DNA from 4 places in the Rhizobium sp. CB2179 genome. Region 1 is predicted to be linked to each of the others. Evidence: predicted binding sites of a transcription regulator. Region 1 holds the regulator's gene; each other region holds the start of a gene.
What was found. The regulator PhoB, encoded in region 1, activates phosphate uptake and scavenging genes when phosphate is short. The targets are predictions, from matches to a motif close to TGTCATNNANCTGTCAT.

Region 2: the regulator PhoB is predicted to act here: its motif matches at 2,851-2,867, upstream of pstS (phosphate ABC transporter substrate-binding protein PstS).
Region 3: the regulator PhoB is predicted to act here: its motif matches at 1,774-1,790, upstream of AC244Q_RS22990 (DUF1045 domain-containing protein).
Region 4: the regulator PhoB is predicted to act here: its motif matches at 2,809-2,825, upstream of AC244Q_RS21100 (DUF2794 domain-containing protein).

Annotation. Positions count from the first base shown of each region.
Region 1 is NZ_CM172781.1:182,284-187,300, forward strand. Features, by position in the region: gene pstC (phosphate ABC transporter permease subunit PstC) at 1-20, shown strand, start outside; gene pstA (phosphate ABC transporter permease PstA) at 17-1,339, shown strand; gene pstB (phosphate ABC transporter ATP-binding protein PstB) at 1,356-2,171, shown strand; gene phoU (phosphate signaling complex protein PhoU) at 2,216-2,929, shown strand; gene phoB (phosphate regulon transcriptional regulator PhoB) at 3,063-3,746, shown strand; gene AC244Q_RS00945 (GcrA family cell cycle regulator) at 3,993-4,526, opposite strand; gene AC244Q_RS00950 (aspartate aminotransferase family protein) at 4,947-5,017, shown strand, end outside.
Region 2 is NZ_CM172781.1:1,322,799-1,327,815, reverse strand. Features, by position in the region: gene pstA (phosphate ABC transporter permease PstA) at 1-647, opposite strand, end outside; gene pstC (phosphate ABC transporter permease subunit PstC) at 650-1,627, opposite strand; gene pstS (phosphate ABC transporter substrate-binding protein PstS) at 1,715-2,737, opposite strand; gene AC244Q_RS06645 (bifunctional diguanylate cyclase/phosphodiesterase) at 3,087-5,017, opposite strand, start outside.
Region 3 is NZ_CM172781.1:4,704,512-4,709,528, forward strand. Features, by position in the region: gene AC244Q_RS22985 (alpha-D-ribose 1-methylphosphonate 5-triphosphate diphosphatase) at 1-973, opposite strand, end outside; gene AC244Q_RS22990 (DUF1045 domain-containing protein) at 987-1,682, opposite strand; gene phnE (phosphonate ABC transporter, permease protein PhnE) at 1,822-3,165, opposite strand; gene phnE (phosphonate ABC transporter, permease protein PhnE) at 3,173-4,132, opposite strand; gene phnD (phosphonate ABC transporter substrate-binding protein) at 4,261-5,017, opposite strand, start outside.
Region 4 is NZ_CM172781.1:4,278,666-4,283,682, forward strand. Features, by position in the region: gene AC244Q_RS21085 (ABC transporter permease) at 1-801, shown strand, start outside; gene AC244Q_RS21090 (Bax inhibitor-1/YccA family protein) at 982-1,710, shown strand; gene AC244Q_RS21095 (GNAT family N-acetyltransferase) at 1,821-2,378, shown strand; gene AC244Q_RS21100 (DUF2794 domain-containing protein) at 2,385-2,786, opposite strand; gene AC244Q_RS21105 (DUF1223 domain-containing protein) at 3,102-3,842, opposite strand; gene acnA (aconitate hydratase AcnA) at 4,077-5,017, opposite strand, start outside.

The DNA.
Region 1 (5,017 bases):
ACCGGGAGCAGTACGAATGACGGATATTGTTTCTCCCACATCAGGCGTCACCGTTTCCAAGGCGCCAGTGCGCCGCGATATCGGCATCAAGCGCCGCTACGCCGCCGAGCGCCGGTTCCAGGCCTATGGCATCGCCGCCATCACCTTCGGTCTCGTCTTCCTGTTCATCCTGCTGTGGACGGTGATCGGCAAGGGCTACACCGCCTTCCAGCAGACGGCGATCACCCTGCCGATCGAATTCTCCGAGAAGACGATCGACCCGAACAACAAGCGTGCGACCGACCCTTCGGTGCTGATCGCCGCCAACTACCCGGTTCTGCTGCGCGACGCGATCGTCAAGCAGCTGAACGTCAATGCCGCAAGCCGTCCCGATGTGCGCGACGCATCCGCCATGCTCTCCAAGGGTGCGCCGGTCCAGCTGCGCGACATGGTCGTTGCCGATCCGTCGATCATCGGCAAGACGGTCAATGTCACGGTGCTCGCCGACGCCAATGTCGACAGCGCCAATAAGGGCCAGATCGATCTCTCGGTCGATGAGAAGAACCGCAAGGTCAACGATAAGCAGGTCGGCTGGATGAACGAGCTGAAGGCGAGCGGCGCTCTCCACAAGCAGTTCAACACCGGCCTCTTCGTCAACGGCAACTCCAGCCGTCCGGAGGCCGCAGGCCTCGGCGTCGCCCTCATCGGCTCGCTCTACCTGATGCTGATCGTCCTCGTGCTCGCTCTGCCGATCGGCGTTGCCGCCTCGATCTATCTCGAGGAGTTCGCGCCGAAGAACAAGCTGACGGACCTGATCGAGGTCAACATCAACAACCTCGCCGCGGTCCCTTCGATCGTCTACGGCCTGCTTGGTCTGTCCGTCTTCATCAACTTCATCGGCCTGCCGCGCTCGGCCTCGCTGGTCGGCGGCCTGGTGCTGACGCTGATGACCCTGCCGACGATCATCATCGCGACGCGCGCCGCCCTTCGCGCCGTGCCGCCGTCGATCCGTGCCGCAGCCCTCGGCCTCGGCGCTTCGAAGATGCAGATGGTGTTCCACCATGTGCTGCCGCTCGCCATGCCCGGCATCCTCACCGGTACGATCATCGGCCTGGCGCACGCGCTTGGCGAAACCGCGCCGCTGCTCCTGATCGGCATGGTCGCCTTCGTCGCCAACGCGCCGACGACACCGCTCGATCCCTCGACGGCTCTGCCCGTACAGGTCTATATGTGGGCCAACGAGGCCGAACGTGCCTTCGTTGAGCGTACTTCGGGTGCCATCATCGTCCTGCTCCTGTTCCTGATCGTCATGAACATGGGCGCCATCCTCTTGCGTCGTCGCTTCGAGCGCCGCTGGTAAACGGAGTTACAAGATCATGAACATGTTGACGGAAGCTGCAGTTGAAAAGGCGCTGGATCACAAGATGAGCAACGTCCCGTATAAGATGATCGGAAAGGATGTCTCGGTTTACTACGGCGAAAAGCGCGCGCTATTCGATGTGAACCTGAACATCCGCGAAAACACCGTAACCGCCCTGATCGGCCCGTCCGGCTGCGGCAAGTCGACCTTCCTGCGCAGCCTCAACCGCATGAACGACACGATCGACGGCTGCCGCGTCACCGGCAAGATCACGCTGGATACCGACGATATCTATGATCCCGATATCGACGTCGTCGAACTTCGTGCCCGCGTCGGCATGGTCTTCCAGAAGCCGAACCCGTTCCCGAAGACGATCTATGAAAACGTCTCCTATGGCCCGCGCATCCATGGCCTTGCCAAGTCGAAGGCCGATCTCGACCAGATCGTCGAGACCAGCCTGCAGCGCGCCGGTCTCTGGAACGAGGTCAAGGACCGCGTGCACGAATCCGGCACCGGCCTGTCGGGCGGTCAGCAGCAGCGCCTCTGCATTGCCCGTGCCGTCGCCGTCAGCCCGGAAGTCATCCTGATGGACGAGCCCTGCTCGGCGCTCGACCCGATCGCCACCGCCAAGGTCGAGGAGCTGATCCACGAGCTGCGCGAGAACTACACGATCGTCATCGTCACCCATTCCATGCAGCAGGCCGCGCGTGTTTCGCAGCGCACCGCCATGTTCCACCTCGGCAATCTCGTCGAGGAGAACGACACCGACAAGATGTTCACCAATCCCGACGATCCGCGCACCCAGGACTATATCATGGGTCGCTTCGGCTGATTTTGGCGTCACCAAGCCTTTCCGTTATTCGAGGATAAAGCCCCATGGCATCGACACATATTTATTCTGCCTATGATGATGATCTGAAGTTCCTGTCCAGGCGGATTTCCGAAATGGGCGGCCTGGCCGAGCAGATGGTCGCCGAAGCCGTGCGGGCGCTCGTCAACGGCGATACCGCGCTGGCGCAGAAGGTCATCTCCGACGATGTGATCCTCGATCACGCCGAACGCGAAATCGGCGACAAGGCGATCGTCACCATCGCCCGCCGCCAGCCGATGGCCGCGGACCTTCGCGAAATCATGGGTTCGATCCGCATCGCCGCCGATCTCGAACGGGTCGGCGACCTCGGCAAGAACACCGCCAAGCGCGTCATCGCCGTCCAAAGCACCGGCGTTCCCCGCAAGCTCGCCCGCGGCCTCGAGCATCTGTCCGAGCTGGCGCTCGTCCAGCTCAAGGAAGTGCTCGACGTCTACACCAATCGTTCCGCCGACAAGGCGAATGCGATCCGCGAACGCGACAACGAGATCGACGCGATGTACACCTCGCTGTTCCGCGAACTCCTGACCTACATGATGGAAGATCCGCGCAACATCACCAGCTGCACGCATCTTCTCTTCTGCGCCAAGAACATCGAGCGCATTGGCGACCACGCCACCAACATCGCCGAGACGATCTTTTACATGACGACAGGCGCGCAGCCGGAAGGCGACCGTCCAAAGGATGACAGCGCCAACACCGTCGGCGCGGTCACCGAATAACCGCCTACACCCCGCCGCTTGCGTGCGCGCCCATCCGGGCGCGCAAGAGGTCGCAGCCAATTCTGATTTTGCGCAGGATGCATTGCTTAAATCACCCCCGGTTTAAGGATCATGCGCGAGGAGACCCACACGCATGATCCCGAGAGTTGCAGTTGTTGAAGACGAGGAAGCCCTCAGCGTGCTTCTTCGCTACAATCTCGAAGCGGAAGGCTTCGAGGTCGATACCATCCTTCGTGGCGACGAAGCCGAAATGCGGCTTCAGGAGCGCACGCCCGATCTTCTCATCCTCGATTGGATGCTGCCCGGCGTCTCCGGCATCGAGCTCTGCCGGCGCCTGCGCATGCGGCCGGAGACCGAGCGCCTGCCGATCATCATGCTGACGGCGCGCGGCGAAGAGAGCGAGCGTGTCCGCGGATTGTCGACGGGCGCCGACGACTATGTCGTCAAGCCCTTTTCGACCCCCGAGCTCGTTGCCCGCGTCAAGGCGATGCTGCGTCGCGCCCGTCCCGAGGTGCTGTCGACGGTGCTGAAATGCGGTGACATCGAGCTCGACCGTGAGACCCATCGCGTCCATCGCAAGACCCGCGAAGTCCGCCTCGGCCCCACCGAATTCCGCCTGCTGGAATTCCTGATGTCGTCGCCGGGCCGGGTCTTCTCCCGCTCGCAGCTTCTGGACGGCGTCTGGGGCCACGATATCTATGTCGACGAGCGCACCGTCGACGTCCATGTCGGCCGCCTGCGCAAGGCGCTGAATTTCTCCAACATGCAGGACGTCATCCGCACCGTCCGCGGCGCCGGTTATTCGATGGAAGCCTGAGGGCTTTCATCTGAGCCTGCTGGCAAAGCCCTGGCAAAACCCGCGACGTCATCCTCGGCCTTGTGCCGAGGATCTGCGCACGCCAAATTAAGCATTTGAAAATAAAGGTTTTTCTCTCAAGTAGTTGAGGTGATCAGATGCTCGGCACAAGGCCGAGCATGACGGAGGGAAACCTGAGCTTCCATCCGCGCATAAAAAAACGGGCCGCTCGGCCCGTTTTCTGCATTCTAACGATGGTCAGCCCCCTCAGCTGGCGCGCGCCGCTGCCCGGCGGCGTTCGTTGACCGGCTGGTAGGCAAGCTTCTGGTGATAGCTGCAATAGGGCGAATTGTCGGGGGACTCGCAGCCGCAGAAATGGAAGTCGTCCTTCAGCGGATCGCCGACCGGCCATTTGCAGGTGCGCTCGGTCAGTTCCGTCAGGCCGAGGCGGCGCGAAATCGGCACCACCACATTGCCTCTCGGCACGTATTCCATTTCCTCGATCGTTTCGATCTCGATCTCTTCCTTCAGCATCGTCGCGCCCTGCTGGCGGGTAACGGTGCGGGTGGTGATGCGAGAGGCGAAGTTCGGCGCGCGCGGCGCCGATGTGTTGCGCTTCGGCGTTCGCGCCGCGGTGTTGGTGCCGCCGGCCTTGGCACGGCCGGGAAGGCACAGCCGGTGCACTTTGCCGATGACCGCGTTTCGGCTGACACCGCCAAGTTGTGCCGCGATCTGGCTGGCGCTCAGTCCTTCGGCCCAAAGCTTCTTGAGTTTCTCGACCCGCTCGTCTGTCCAGTTCATGCCCTGTCTCCACCTTTTGCGTTGGTGATGGCAGAATCCCTCACCGTTGTCCCGGGAGCTCCGAAACAAGAAACGCTTGATCAATTTTGGTGACTAGTTCCGCCGCATGCAGTCTAGTAATTGATCTTTAACCTAGTGTGAGCCTGACTCCGTGACAAGAGTCGCATGAATCCGGATGAATCGAATTCGTAGTTTTCCCCAACTTGCTGTCCCTGCGTGGCATTTCTGCAATAATGCCTGTTGAAGACTGAAAATGCCGCTGTACACCTGTGCTGCATACGCTAAGGGCGCCGTTTTGTTGACATTGCAGCGCGAAAAGGAAATAGTGCCACTCGCCGCCGCAAGGCGGCATTTTTGATTTTTCGGGCCTGGTTTCCTTAGCCGGAGTCATTGCCCGGCAACTTTGATGGAGATCGCGCCATGGCTGAAGCCGCGCCGCTTTATGACACCTATTCTCGTGCCCCGCTGCGGTTCGAGCGAGGCGAGGGCGT
Region 2 (5,017 bases), 1.1 Mb from region 1:
GGCGCGGTTTCGCCCGAAATGCGGGCGATCGCAAGGAGGATACCGGTCAGGATACCTGTGGAGGCAGCGCGGTAGAGTATGTTGACCGTTACCTTCCAGCGCGGGATGCCGAGCGAAAGTGCTGCCTCACGCATGACATCAGGAACCAGCCGCAGCATCTCGTCGGTCGTGCGCACCACGACCGGCAGGAAGATGAAGGCGAGCGCGATGCCGCCGGCAAAGCCGGAGAAGCGTGACGTCGGGCGGACGACCAGTTCATAGACAAACAAGCCGATGATGATCGACGGCGCCGAAAGCAGGATATCGTTGACGAAGCGGATTGCCTCGCCAATCTTCTTGCCGCGGCTGAACTCCGACAGGAAGGTGCCGGCCAGCACGCCGATCGGCGTACCGATGATAACAGCGAGAGCGACCATCATCAGGCTGCCCATGAAGGCGTTGGCGAGACCGCCGCCATCTTCGCCGGGCGGCGGCGTCATTTCCGTGACGAGACTGGGGCTGAGCGCGGACAAGCCGTGTATCAGCGTCGTCCAGAGGATCCAAACCAGAAAGACCAGGCCGACCACGGTGGCGATGCCGCAGAGCGACAGTGCGATCATGCTGCCGATCTGGCGACGACGGTATAGGGAACCCGAATGAGTGGTCATGATTACTCTCCCCTCTGTCTTGCCATGCGCACCAGCATGAGCTTGGCGGCCGCCAGAACGATGAAGGTGACAACGAAGAGGATGAGACCGAGCGCCGAGAGCGACGACCTGTAGAGGTCATCCGAAGCTTCGGCAAATTCGTTAGCGAGCGTCGCAGCGATCGACGTGCCGGGCTCCATCAGCGACACCGCGATGTTATGGGTGTTGCCGAGTACGAAGGTGACCGCCATGGTCTCTCCGAGCGCGCGGCCGAGACCAAGGAAGATGCCGCCGACGACCGCGGTGCGGGTGTGCGGGATGACGATGTCGCGCACCACTTCCCACTTGGTCGAACCAAGCGCATAGGCCGATTCCTTCAACTGCGCTGGGACGACCAGGAAGACGTCGCGCGTGACCGAGGAGACGAAGGGGATGATCATGATTGCCAGCACGATGCCCGACGTCAGCATGCCGATGCCGAGCGGGGCGCCAGTGAACAATGCGCCGATTACCGGGATCGGGCCTAGCCAGTCGATCAGCACCGGCTGGACGTAGTCCGACATGAAGGGGGCAAAGGTGAAGAGACCCCACATGCCGTAAATGATGCTGGGGATACCGGCGAGAAGCTCGATGGCACCGCCGATCGGGCCGCGAATGGAGCGCGGCGCAACTTCGGTAATGAAAACGGCGATACCGAGGCTCACGGGAACGCCGATGATCATGGCGAGCGCCGAGGTGACCAGCGTGCCGTAAATCGGTACTAGGCCCGAGAACCGCTGGGCAACCGGATCCCATTCCATGCCGGTCAGGAAGCCAAAGCCGAAGGTTTGGAACGCGAGAAACCCGTCCCAGACCATGGAGAACGCCGCTGTGAACAGTGCGACAAGAACAAACAGGCCGCAGCCGAAAACTATCCAGTAAAAAATACGATCGCCTGCGGCGCCGTCGCGGCGCTTCACGCCCGCGGTTGTGGCGGGCAGCGATGCCATTGCTTCGCTCATGTCCGTACGCTCTGATGCTTTGAGGGGTGTCAAAGACATTCGGGGCGGAAAGCCTCGCTTCCCGCCCCGACCGCAGTTTCGTCAGGATCAGCCCTTGAACGAGGCCGTCCAGTAATCCTCGATCTGCTTCACCAGGGTTTCCGGAAGCGGAACGTAATCGAGGGCAGAGGCTTCCTTCTGGCCGTTTTCGAGCGCCCACTTGAAGAAGGCGAAGGCAGCCTTGGAGCGAGCCGCATCTTTCGGCTCCTTGTACATGATCGCCCAGGTCGTGGCGGTGACCGGCCAGGCCTTTTCGCCCGGAGCATTGGTCATGATCAGGTAGAAGTCCTGAGCCTTGGTCCATTCGGCGCTGGCGGCAGCAGCCGAGAAGCTTTCCGCATTTGGCTTCGGATACTGGCCTGCGGCGTTCTGGATCAGAACGTAGGGCAGCTTGTTCTGCAGAGCGTAGGCGTATTCGACGTAGCCGATCGAATCCTTGACGCGGGTGACGTAAGCGGCGACGCCTTCGTTGCCCTTGCCGCCGATGCCGACCGGCCAGTTGACGGCGGTCCCTTCGCCGACCTTGCTCTTCCAGTCTTCGTTGACCTTGGAGAAGTAGTTGGTCCAGTTGAAGGAGGTGCCCGAACCGTCCGAACGGTGGACGACGGCGATCTGGCTGTCGGGCAGTTTCAGGCCGGGATTCAGATCGGCGATGGCCTTGTCGTTCCACTTGGTGACATTGCCGAGGTAGATGTCGGCGAGAACCTTGCCCGTGAGCTTCAGTTCGCCCGACTTGATACCCTTGACGTTGATGACGGGCACGATGCCGCCGACGACGAGCGGGAACTGACCGAAGCCGCCAGTCGTCAGGTCTTCCGGCTTCATCGGAGCGTCGGACGCGCCGAAGTCAACCGTTGCAGCCTTGACCTGGGCGATGCCACCGCCCGAACCGATCGACTGGTAGTTCAGCTTGTCGCCGGTCTGCTTGTTGTAGTCCGCAGACCATTTGGACAGGACGGGATAGACGAAGGTGGAGCCGGCGCCGGTGATGTCGGCGGCGGACGCCGAAACCGCCAGAGCGGCAACCAGGCCGGCGCCGAGGCAGGCCGAAAGAAGTTTATTGCTGAGCATATGAAGCGCTTCCCTAATGGATTTGAAAAACAACGAGACCAGCGCCATGGAGGGGGTGTCCATTGTCTGGGGCGCTGAAATTCCCGTCACAGCAGGCGGGCTAGGCGCGTTTTATTACAGTTTGATGACGGAATTTGACGGTCGCAACCAACCGTGGGCCGTGCCGCGAATGCTGCAGTTACGGCCTTTTCATTGAATCGCGGATTTAACAAAGCCTTAGCAAAAACATCGGGATAGATTGACGCATGGCTGTGGTGGATTGCCGCAGCGATGCCTGGAAATGTCGTTTTCAGGATTTCGATATGCCGGGCCGCTCAGGCCCGATGCCGAATTCGTGGCCTTTACGAGATCACGCGGCCGACTCTTCTCGCAGCCTGCTGGATATGTCGCATGCCGACATGGGTTTTCCGAGCATATAGCCTTGAAGCTGGTCGCAGCCGGCGTCTCGCAAGATCGCCGCCTGACGGCTATTCTCAATACCTTCCGCGGTCACGGGAATCTGCAGAGCAGTCGCCAGGGAGATGGTTGCCCGAAGAATATCGGCGCCATTTGCGGTTTCATCGAGAGCGGACACCAGCGAGCGGTCGATCTTCATGCGATCAAACCCAAACTGCCGCAATGCACCGATGCTGGCGTAGCCGCAGCCAAAATCATCAAGAGCAAACTTTATGCCGACGCGCTTGAGCTGGTCTATCGACCGACGGGCCTGATCCGGATTTGTCATCAGAACGCCCTCAGTGATTTCCAGTGTCAGGCGGTTTGGATTGAAATCCAACTCCTGCAGGATCGTGATCACTTGGGCAGCAAATTCCGGATTGCAGAGCTGGATCGGCGAAACATTCACCGACAAAGTCAGACCGGGCCAGCTCTTGGCATGCCCGATCGACGTTCTCAGCATATGGACGCCAAGGGCATCGATGAGGCCGCATCTTTCAGCAAGAGGGATGAATATTTCCGGGCTGATGTTTCCCGTTGCAGTTTTCCAGCGCGCCAGTGCTTCAAGACCGGTGACAGCACCGGTCGAAGCAGAGACGAGAGGCTGGAAAACGGCTTCGATTGCGCCGCTGACGATGGCGTTTTTCAAGAGACCTTCCAGCTCGGCGACCCGTATGCGTTCCCGGTCCAGTTCGGGGTCGTATTCAATCGCCTGACCTTTGCCATTTGCCTTGGCACGATAGAGGGCCATGTCGGCTCTGCGAAGAAGCTCCAAAGGCGATATGTCTCCATCGCGCGCCGCAGCTCCGATGCTTGCGCCAACTTCGATCGTTCGCCCGTCAATTTTGAAGGGCTCGGCAAACAGCGCCAGAATCGCCTCTTCGATCTCTTCGCCTGCAGTGGATCCAACGTGCACCAGCGCGAATTCATCGCCTCCCAGCCGGGCCGCGGCCAGGACTTCGGGATGACTGGTCATCAGCGCGTTCGAGACGATCCGGATCAAATCATCCCCAACCGCATGTCCCCAAGCATCGTTGACCGCCTTGAAGCCGTCGAGGTCAACCAAGTAAAGCCGCGGCGATGAAGGATCCCGGCTCTCCAGATCCTCCAGCAGGCGGAGAAGCCCCTGTCTGTTCAACAAGCCACTCAAGCTGTCATGGCTCGCTTCGAAGCGAGCTGTTTGCGCCAGTTGGCGCAGGCGCCGCGCCTCGGATGCGCCAACCAACAGAACGCCGATCAAGAATAGTGAAAGGATGACGGTAGAAGCTGCAACATAGGGATAGACCTGATGAAACACGGCGCTTCCGGGGGCTTTGCTCGGCCAAACGAGATAGCCGATGACGGCTCCCTTCATGTCGGTGATCGGCGTGTTCAGGGATCCCGGCTTGGGGGTCGTCTCGAGGCTCAGCCCCTCGAGTTCATGTTCGTTGGAGAGAGTGTCGAGAACCTCCGACGTAAACTCCTTATAGAAACTCAGCACGCTGAACTTCGGAACCTCGGCGGCGGTCTCGAACGGCTGGATCGCCTGCGAGGCGATCAGCGCTATACCGCTTTCGGTCTTGATGAAATTGACCACCGGCGCCTTCGCCGGAGCGGCAGCAGCATTGATCTGCTGATAAAAAGCTTCCCCGAAAAACGTGCTCGGCTGGAAGGGCTTGCCTTTGGCATAGGCCGAGACGATCGAAGACCGGTCAGGGCCGGTCACGATCGCGCCGTCATAAAGCGCATAATCCTCGCTGGTTTTTCCCCAATTCTCATAGGCCCAATCCGCAGCGGCCGGAGATGAGACCGCACTATAAGCATCGTCCCATATGGCATTGTCCGTCGTTGTCCCGCTCAGGCGAG
Region 3 (5,017 bases), 390 kb from region 1:
GGCTGATGCTCTCGACCTCATCGGCGAGGATGAAGGGCGCATGCAGCAGGCTGAGCGGCACGTAGTCGGAGGAAAGCACGTCGAGCACGCCCATTTCGGCAAGGTCGCGGGCGGCGATATTGCCGGAATGCGACTTGCCGCGCACGATGTTCGGCGCGCCCATCAGCACGCTCATGCCATGTCCGTGCGAAGCCCGGGCGGCGTCGAAGCTGGTCGGGAATTCGGCCAGGCGCACGCCGTTGTCGATCGCCTCGTCGACATGCGAGAGCGTCGCATCGTCATGGCTTGCCACGGTGATGCCGCGCTCGGCGCAGACCTTGGCGATGGCGTTGCGGTGCGGCGTCGAATTGCGCGCCGATTCTGCCTGGCGCTTGGCGACGAAACGGCCGAAGGCCTCGTCGCTGAGGCCCCGCTTCTTCTGGTAGTAGAAGATATATTGATCCATCGTCTGGAACTGACGCTGGCCGGGCGCATGATCCATCAGCGAGACGAGCCTCACATGCCGGTCGTTTTCGAAGTCGGCGAAATGTTCGAGCACATTGTCGGCCGAGACCTCGCAGCGCAAATGGATGAGGTGCTCGGCACGCAGCCTGCCTTCCGTCTCTGCCGACTGGATGGCATCGGCCATCTCGCGCATCTCGCCATGTTCGAAGCCGCCGTCCTCGTCCGCACCCATGCGCAGGCAGTCGAACACCGTGGTGATGCCTGAGGTGACGATCTGGGCGTCATGCGCCTGGATCGCGGCGGTCTTGTTCCAGCGAATGCCGGGGCGCGGCTGATAATGGCCTTCGAGATGATCGGTGTGCAGCTCAACGAGGCCTGGAATGATGTAGTCGCCTTCAAAATCTTCGCCGGCTACCGAGTTGCCCTCGGAGATGTCGGCGATCTTCCCGTCGCGGATGAGGATCGAGCCCGAGAGGATGTCGTCCTCGAGAACGATGCGGGCGTTGGAAAACACGGTCTCTTTGCTCATGTCGTCAGGTCTTTCAGCTTTTGGCGCCGGCAAGCGGTAGCCAGGAATGAACTTCGAATGGCGCGCCGCGCGTCTCCTCGATGAAGACGGCAAGGCCGGAAATCAAAAGCGGCCGGCCGGTGAAATCGGCAAAACGCTCGGTCAGGATCGCTTTCATCACCGCGGCGCGTGTCTCGGGCACCTGGCCGCTCAGCGTCATGTGAAAGCCGAAATCCTCCATGACGTAAGGATAACCCCAGCGCAGCAGATGAGCGCGCTGGCTGTCGCTGAGCTTCTCCGGATTGCGCCGCGCCATATCGGCCTCGGAAAGCGCTGCGCGGAACGGTTCGAACGACCTTACCACCTTCGCGGCGAAATCTTGAAGAGGTTGATGCAGTGAACCGGGAACGAGGGCAAAAAAACGGCCGAGCTGGCCGAGCACAAGCTCAGGAATCTCGAAGGCTTGGGTGCGCTGGGCAAAATCCTCGGCAACGGTCATGAGATCCTTCTCGGTGACCGAGGAGGCGAGCGAAAAGGGCGCCTTGATCGTGGCGTGAAAGCCGTAACGGCGCGGGTCGGCGGTCAGCTCGAACTGTTCTGCCGCAGCCAGTTGCGCATATTCCGGTGCCGGATAGGTCTCGCCGGTGAAAGCATTGCGGCCGAGCCAGAGCGAGGCCGCGCCGGTCAGGGGATCATCCTTCGGCGGCGAGAAATAGAGAGCGTAGCGCAAGGCTTTTATCCTGGAGATCGTCCAAATGGGGAGGGCACTGTGCAGTGATTTGGCGGCGAACCGCAAGCAGGCTCCCGGCTAAAAGATTTCCGTGACAGAATGATGATGGCGGCAGCATCCACCGCCTTTGATCGATGGATCAGTGGGTCTTCGTGCCCATCAGCCGGTGGCGCAACGCGTTCGAGGCGGTGTCGAAAATGAAGACGACGATCAGAATCAGGATGACCATGTAGGCGACGTTTTCCCAGTTGGCGTTGGTGCGCATGGCCTCCCACAGTTTCAGGCCAATGCCGCCGGCGCCGACGGCGCCGATAATGGTCGCGCCGCGTACGTTTGATTCCCATTGGTAGAGCGTCTGGCTGACGAAGACGGGAACGATCTGCGGCATAATGCCGTAACGATGAACGAGCACGGTCTGAGCGCCTGTTGATTTGATGCCTTCCCGCGGCTTGTTGTCGATATTCTCGAGGCCTTCGGAATAGAGCTTGCCGAGCGTGCCGGTCTCGGTGAGGAAGATCGCACCGCTGCCGGCAAGCGGGCCGGGGCCGAAGGCGCGTGTCAGGAACAGCGCCCAGATCAGCATATCGACCGACCGCAGGAAATCGAAGAAGCGCTTCAGGATCTGGTTGAGCAGGCGGTTCGGCGTGATGTTGCGGGCTGCCAGGAAGGCGAGCGGAAAGGCGGTAAGCGAACCGAGCAGCGTGCCGAGGAACGCCATGACGATCGTCTGGAAAAGCTTGGTCCAGACATCGCCGTGCTGCCATTCGCTGTTGTTCCAGATGTCGTCGAAGGCGAGCGACAGATTGGATTGGTCGGGCTTGATGCGCGGGCCGGAGACGATGAGGCTGACGACCTCGCGGACCGGCTTGTCGAAGAAGGAGGATTGCGTATCGAAGATGAAATTCGCCCAGCCGATGAAACGTTTGCGGATCTTCACCCGGTCGACTGAAATGCTGACATTGCCGGCAAAGCCGAGATCGGCCAGCACATTGTCATCATAAACAGTCATCCAGCCGGGTACCGGCCCGACGACTTTCGGCGCACCGCTCGAAACGTCGACCGGGACGCTGACGCCATGCGCGGTGACGATCGTCTGGCTCTTCGAGACGGTGACGGTGCGGCTGGTGCCGCTGATCGAAACGGTGATGCTGCCGTCGGGGTTGTTGACCAGCCAATCCGGATGCGGATTGTCGCCGAGCGGCGAGAAGCGCGGATAACGGACATCGATCGAGCCGTCACCCTCGATGCGGAATTCCGGCTGAACGTCGTAGCTCACCCATTGGCTGAGATAGATGCCGACGCGCTCCCAATGGGCTTCGGCGAAAAGTTTGGGCAGGTCGAAGAACCAGACGGCATAAAGGCTGTAGAGCAACGTCGCGATGAGGATCATCAGCCCGCCGAAACGCTGGCGGAACGACCGGTGGAAATATTCCGGATAGCGCGTTTCTATCTCGTGCATGCGGTTTGCGTCGATCACCGTCATGGCGGCCTCAATGTTGCAGGAGGAAGGCGTGCTCGCCGACAAGGCGGCGGCGCAGCCATGCGGAGAACTGGTCGACGGCGACGATGGTCACGAACAGCAGCAGAACGAGCGCCACCGTCTTGGCGCCGAATCCCCGCGAGATCGAAAGCTTCAGCTCCTCGCCGATGCCGCCGCCGCCGACGGCGCCGATGATGGTCGAGGCGCGCACGTTGATCTCAAGGCGCAGCAGCGCATAGGAGGTGAAATTCGGCAGCACCTGCGGCAGGGCGGCAAAGCGAATGCGCTCCCACCAGTTGGCGCCGACGGCTTTCATGCCCTCATGCGGCTTCATGTCGATATTCTCGGCCACTTCGTAGAAGAGTTTGCCGAGCGCGCCGATCGTGTGCAGGGTGATGGCGATGATGGCGGCGACCGGCCCGATCGACAGGATCGCCGAAAACAGCCCGGCAATGACGATCTCCGGGAAGGCGCGCAGGAATTCCATCAGCCGCTTGGTGACGATGCGCAACGGCCATGAATTCGTCAGGTTGCGCGCGGCAAAGAAGCTCAAAGGGACGGCAAAAACGAAGGCGATGATCGTCGAAATCAGCGCGACGTTGATCGTCACGATCATCAGTTCGAAATATTCGGGAATGTAGAAAGCGCCCCAAACGTAGACGCGGCCCCTGTCGAAATTGAATTCCTCACCGCCCTTGTCGTTGGCGCTCGCTATGTCGAACAGCGCGCGCCAGACGTCGTGCCAATCCTTGGGGATGAGCCAGCTCAGAAAGTCGAAGAGATGCGGCAGACGGTCGAAGAAATGGCCGGCATTGCTCTCATCGGCGAAGCGGACGGAGCTGACGAAAGCCGCAATCAGGATAACCAGGCCGAGAACGGTATAGAAGCGGCGCTTGGCGACCATCCGGTCCCAGGCGGTGCCGATCTCCTTGGTGCTCTGCATGTGCGGCTGTGTATTGGCAATAGTCATCAACGCCTCGCCTACTGCGCAATTCAAAGTGCTTCAGCGTCCTTTGCGGCTCTCGAAAGGACGCGCACAGTTCTAGTCACAAGATAAAGGGCGGCCGTTTCCGGCCGCCCTGCATTCGAAAAACCCCATCAGCCGCCGATGGCAGCTTTGCGGACGTCGACGACGGCATTGTAGAAGTCGTGCTTGACGGGGGCGTAACCCTTGTAGTCGCCGCCTTCGACAGCGGCGAAGCACTTGTGGTCCTTTTCCGGCAGGGCCGTGAAGAAGGCTGCAAGCTTCGTCTGCCACTCTTCGCCGAGAGCGTTGCGAACGACGAGCGGGCCGTTCGGGATCAGCGGCGAACGCCATACTTCGACCAGCTTGTTCGGATCGACGGCGCCCTTGTCGACTTCCTTGCGGAAGGTACCGGAGGTGTAGCCGTCCTTGAAGTCGCCGATGCCGGAGCTATCGTCGACGGCAATGTCGACCTTGCCGTCATAGGCAGCGAGAAGGTTGTTCTCGTGGCCGCCGTTGAACTGGGTCGAGGCGAAGAACTTGTCGTTCGGCATGCCCGTGTCCTTCGGGATCTGCGTCAGCGGAACGAGGTAACCGGAGGTGGAATCAGGATCGGCGTAGCCGAGCTTCTTGCCCTTGGCGTCCTTGATGGACTTGATGCCGGAGGACTTCAGAGCGAGGCCGATCGAGTAATAGCCCGTCGAGCCGTCCTTCTGCTGCGTCGTCAGGATCGGCGTGACAGCCTTCGGCTCCTTGATGTAGACGGCGGCATAGCCGGAGGCGCCGAGTTCGGCGAAGTCGAGCGTGCCACCGAGCAGGCCCTGGATCACGCCGTCATAGTCGGCGGCCGGGAAGAGCGAAACCTTCTCGAAGCCGAATTCCTGTTTCAGG
Region 4 (5,017 bases), 810 kb from region 1:
GGCATCACCTATGCCGAAACCCTGCCTGACAACGCCGCCCTCACCGAAGGCAAATGGTGGGACAAGGATTACAGCGGCGAGCCACTCGTCTCTTTCTCCTCGGAAGAGGCACATGAGCTCGGCCTCAAGATCGGCGATAAAGTCACCGTCAACGTGCTCGGCCGCAACATCACGGCGAAAATCGCTAATCTGCGCCGCGTCGAGTGGGAATCGCTTTCGATCAATTTCGTCATGGTCTTCTCGCCGAATACCTTCCGCGGCGCCCCGCATGCGTGGCTGGCGACCCTGACCGATCCCTCTTCGACACCGGCCGAAGATGCGGCGATCCTGAAAACCGTCACCAACACCTATCCGACGATCACCAGTGTGCGCGTCAAGGACGCGATCGATATCGTCAACCAGCTGGTCGCACAGCTCGCGACCGCGATCCGCGCTGCGGCCTCCGTCGCCCTTTTCGCTTCCATCCTCGTCCTTGCCGGCGCGCTTGCCGCCGGAAACCGGGCGCGCACCCACGACGCGGTGGTGCTGAAGACGCTCGGCGCCACGCGCGCCATGCTGATCCGCGCCTTCAGCTACGAATATCTAATCCTCGGCCTCGCGACTGCGATCTTCGCGCTGATCGCCGGCAGCGTCGCCGCCTGGTTCATCGTCGCCCGCATCATGCGTCTGCCCTCGACCTTTCTGCCCGACGTCGCGGGACTGACGCTTGTCACCGCGCTCGTCCTGACCGTCGGCATCGGCCTGATCGGCACCTGGCGCATCCTCGGGCAGAAGGCGGCACCCGTCTTGCGCGAGCTTTGACCGGGCAGCGGCACCCAAACCCTTCACCTTACGGCGATTTAACCGATCGAGCCTTTGCAAGCCTCTTGTTTGCAAAGGGCGAAAGCCTCATATTATCCGCAGGCATGCTGGAGCTCCGCAGCGGCGCCCGGGTCGAAAACCCCGACACCGTATTTCCATCGGAGCTTGTAAGAGGAAACTATGGCTGATCTTCGTAACTATCAAAGCCGCGCTCAGACCGGCGAGATGATTGATCAAGGCCTGCGCGCTTATATGCTCAAGGTCTACAACCTGATGGCGCTGGGTCTGGCGATCACCGGTGTGGCCGCATATCTGTCGTTCCAATTCGCCTTCGCCAATGGTGAGCTGACCGCTTTCGGTCAGGCGATCTATGTAAGCCCGCTGAAGTGGGTTGTCATTCTGGCGCCGCTGGCTCTGGTGTTCTTCCTGAGCTTCCGGATCAATACGATGACGGTGGCCGCCGCCCAGACGACCTTTGCGGTCTACGCCGCGCTCGTCGGCCTGTCGCTCTCGTCGATCTTCCTGATCTACACGGGTCAGAGCGTCGTTCAGACCTTCTTCGTCACCGCCGCCTCGTTCGGCGCGCTGTCGCTTTACGGCTACACGACAAAGCGTAATCTGTCGGCGATGGGCTCGTTCCTGATGATGGGTCTTTTCGGCCTGATCATCGCCTCGATCGTCAACATCTTCCTGGCGTCGTCCGCCGTGCAGTTCGCGATCTCGGTACTCGGCGTACTGATCTTCGCAGGCCTCACGGCCTACGATACGCAGCGGATCAAGGAATTGTACCTGGAAGCCGATGACGTCGCCGTGGCCGGCCGCAAGGCGATCATGGGTGCGCTGACGCTCTATCTCGACTTCATCAACCTCTTCATGTTCCTGCTGCAGTTCATGGGCAACCGTAAATAAGCAGGGCAGACTGAGATCGAAAAGGCGGCTTCGGCCGCCTTTTTTGTTGCGCAGGCTTTCACGGAATGGTTTTAGAAAGCCCCTGCCGCCCTTATGGATATGCTGCTGAAATGTCCTTCCTCCTGCGCGATGCTTCGAACGCCGATATTCCCGCCATTGCCGATATCTATCGCGAATCGGTCCTGAACGGCGTCGCGAGCTATGAGATCGTCCCGCCCTCCGAGGCCGAGATGGCGCAACGTTTTGCGGCCATCGTCGGCCAGCAATATCCCTATATCGCAGCCATCGGCACGGACGGGGCCTTGCTCGGCTACGCCTACGCCTCGGCCTTCCGCACGCGTCCTGCCTATCGCTGGCTGGTCGAGGATTCGATTTATCTGGCGCCGCAAGCCCGCGGCCGCGGCATCGGCAAGGCGCTGCTCGCCGAACTGATCATCCGTTGCACCACCCTCGGCTTTCGTCAGATGGCAGCCGTCATCGGCGGCGCCAGCCCCGCCTCGATCGCGCTTCATCGCACGGCCGGCTTCGAGGAGGTTGGCCTGATGAAGGGCACCGGCTACAAACACGGCCGCTGGCTGGATACGATGTTCATGCAGCGCGCCCTCGGTGAGGGTATGAGCGCAGATCCGGACCCGTCGACCTATCCCGGCACGCTGTTTAACGGCTGATATGGTTTACTTGTCGACGAGCTTCAGGGCCTTGTCGAAGACCTTCAGCACCTGGTTCAGCTCGTGACCGCGCTTCAGGATCGTGCCGTTGACGCTGATCACGCAATAGGCGCCCTGCTTGGCGGCGAGCTTCGGGTTTTTCTCGATGCGGAAGAGCGGCATTTCACCGGAACGCTTGAAAACGGAAAAGACCGCCCTGTCCTTCAGGTGATCGATGGCGTAGTCGCGCCATTCACCATCACCGACCATCCGACCGTAGATCCAGAGGATCGCGTCCAGTTCGCGCCGGTGGAAGGTCACCGGAAGCGGGTCCTTGCTTTGCTTGTATTCCCTGAGATCGACGACGACTGAGGAACTGTGGTCGACGGAACGGCTTTCGCCGTGTCGCAAATCCGGCTGATCTGTCATCAGTCTCACAAGGCCTCCACATATGACAGGAGAGTGACAGTTTGCCCGAGCTGCCGCAAATTGCAAGAGTGCCGGCTGTCACATTCAGCCGCACTACAGCGCCGCGCGTCTCTCGGGCAAGGGCGCTGGGCAGGCCAACGCTTTCTCCGCAGCGCCGCATTTCAGTCAAAACAGCGCCTCATTTGCAGGAGATTTATGAGCTCCAGTTTGGCGCCAGCGCGCCAAAGGGCCCGGCGGAGCGTATCGACCTTAACCCCAGCCCCGAATACGCTCGGCCGGGCCGCCCCAGCATTTCATCCGCAGCCGGATGAAATTTCAGATATTTTTGCCAGCCATCACCACGGTCGCGCCAAGGATCGCAGCCGGATCGCCGTCTGCGGTTGCCGATTGAAGCAGAATCGCGCAGCCCTCGAGCTGCGGCCGCTGCAGCACGCTGGCCGGCAGCGTCAGACTGGTCGCCTTGCCGTCCCACATGCCGACGGTTTCGACATTGGTGACGCTGTGGAGATAGGAGATCTTCTGGCCGCTGTTCTCGCCCTTTTCGACGTCGATGGTCTTTTCCTTGTCGAAATAGACCATCACGACATTGGCTTTGCCCTGTCCCGCGCCGATCTTGATCTCCAGCTCATCGCCGCGCATCGCGGCACTGATCGGAACGGTCAGCCCATTGCCTTCGCTGCTATAGGTGTCGATCTGGCTGTTGATGCCATTGAGATCGGCGCCGGCCAGATGGCCGCGTCCATTGACGATCGCCTGCGGCGTGTAGACGTTGCTGCGGCCCATTGTCTTGGCATAGCCATACTGCCGCTCGGTATTTTCCTTGGAACTCAGCGTATCGGCCCAACCGAGATAGTTCCAGTAATCGACATGATAGGCGAGCGCGATGACATCGCCCTGGTTCACCAGCTTGCGGAAAGCGGCATCAGCAGGAGGACAGGAGGAGCAGCCCTGCGCCGTGAAGAGTTCGACGACACCTTTCGGTGTGCCGTCTTCGGCCTGCAACGGGCCCGAGAGAACAACGCCGGCGATCAGCGGAATCAAAAAACGGGGGGACATTCACCTGCACCTCTTTTTCAGCGCCGACGGCATGTTGGAACCGGAGGCCCTGACATATGAACGTACGAATAATCCTTCCGGGTTCAAACGAAAAGTCACGAACGGGTGAGACGTAGCTAGACGGGAACTTGCGTAAAACAAATCATCGTGAGCCCCGTTTAAAGACTGTCGCCGCAAAGAAAAACCGCCGGAAACTGCTCTCCGGCGGCCATTGTCATGTGAGTGTCTTAAAAATCAGGCAGCGAGGTCGCGCAGAACCGTCTGCAGGATGCCGCCATTGTTGAGGTAGACTACCTCGTCGAGCGTATCGACGCGCGACAGCAGCGGAACCTCCTTCACGGTGCCGTCGCCATAGGTGATCCTGGCGATCTTCTTCTCGCGTGGCTTGATCTTTTCCAGACCTTCGATGGTGACGAGTTCGTCGCCCTTGAGGCCGAGGCTCTGCCAGGTCGTGCCCTCTTCGAAGACGAAGGGGATGATGCCCATGCCGACCAGGTTCGAGCGATGGATGCGCTCGAAGGATTGGGCGACCACCGCCTTGACGCCGAGCAGGTTGGTGCCCTTGGCAGCCCAGTCGCGGGAGGAGCCATTGCCATATTCGACACCGGCGAAGATGACGAGCGGCACGCCTTCCTGCTTGTACTGCATCGCGGCGTCGTAGATCGAGGTCTCTTCCTTCGACGGGTAATGGATGGTGTAGCCACCTTCCTTGCCGTTCGGGCCGAGGATGTGGTTGCGGATGCGGATATTGGCGAAGGTGCCGCGCATCATCACTTCATGGTTGCCGCGGCGCGTGCCGTACTGGTTGAAGTCGGCAACGGCGACGTCGTGGTCGATGAGGTAGGCGCCGGCCGGCGATGCCGCCTTGATCGAACCGGCGGGCGAGATGTGGTCGGTGGTGATCTTGTCGCCGAACAGGCCGAGGACGCGGGCGCCCTTGATGTCGGAAACGCCGCTGCCCTTCTTGCCCATGCCGACGAAGTAGGGCGGGTTCTGCACATAGGTCGAATTGTCGTCCCAGGCATAGGTCTGGCCCGGCGGGATCTGAACGGCCTGCCAGTTGACGTCGCCCTTGAAGACGTCGGCATACTTGCTTTCGTAAAGCTCGCGGGTCACGTATTTCAGGATGAATTCCTGAACTTCCTTCGAGGTCGGCCAGATGTCCTTGAGATAAA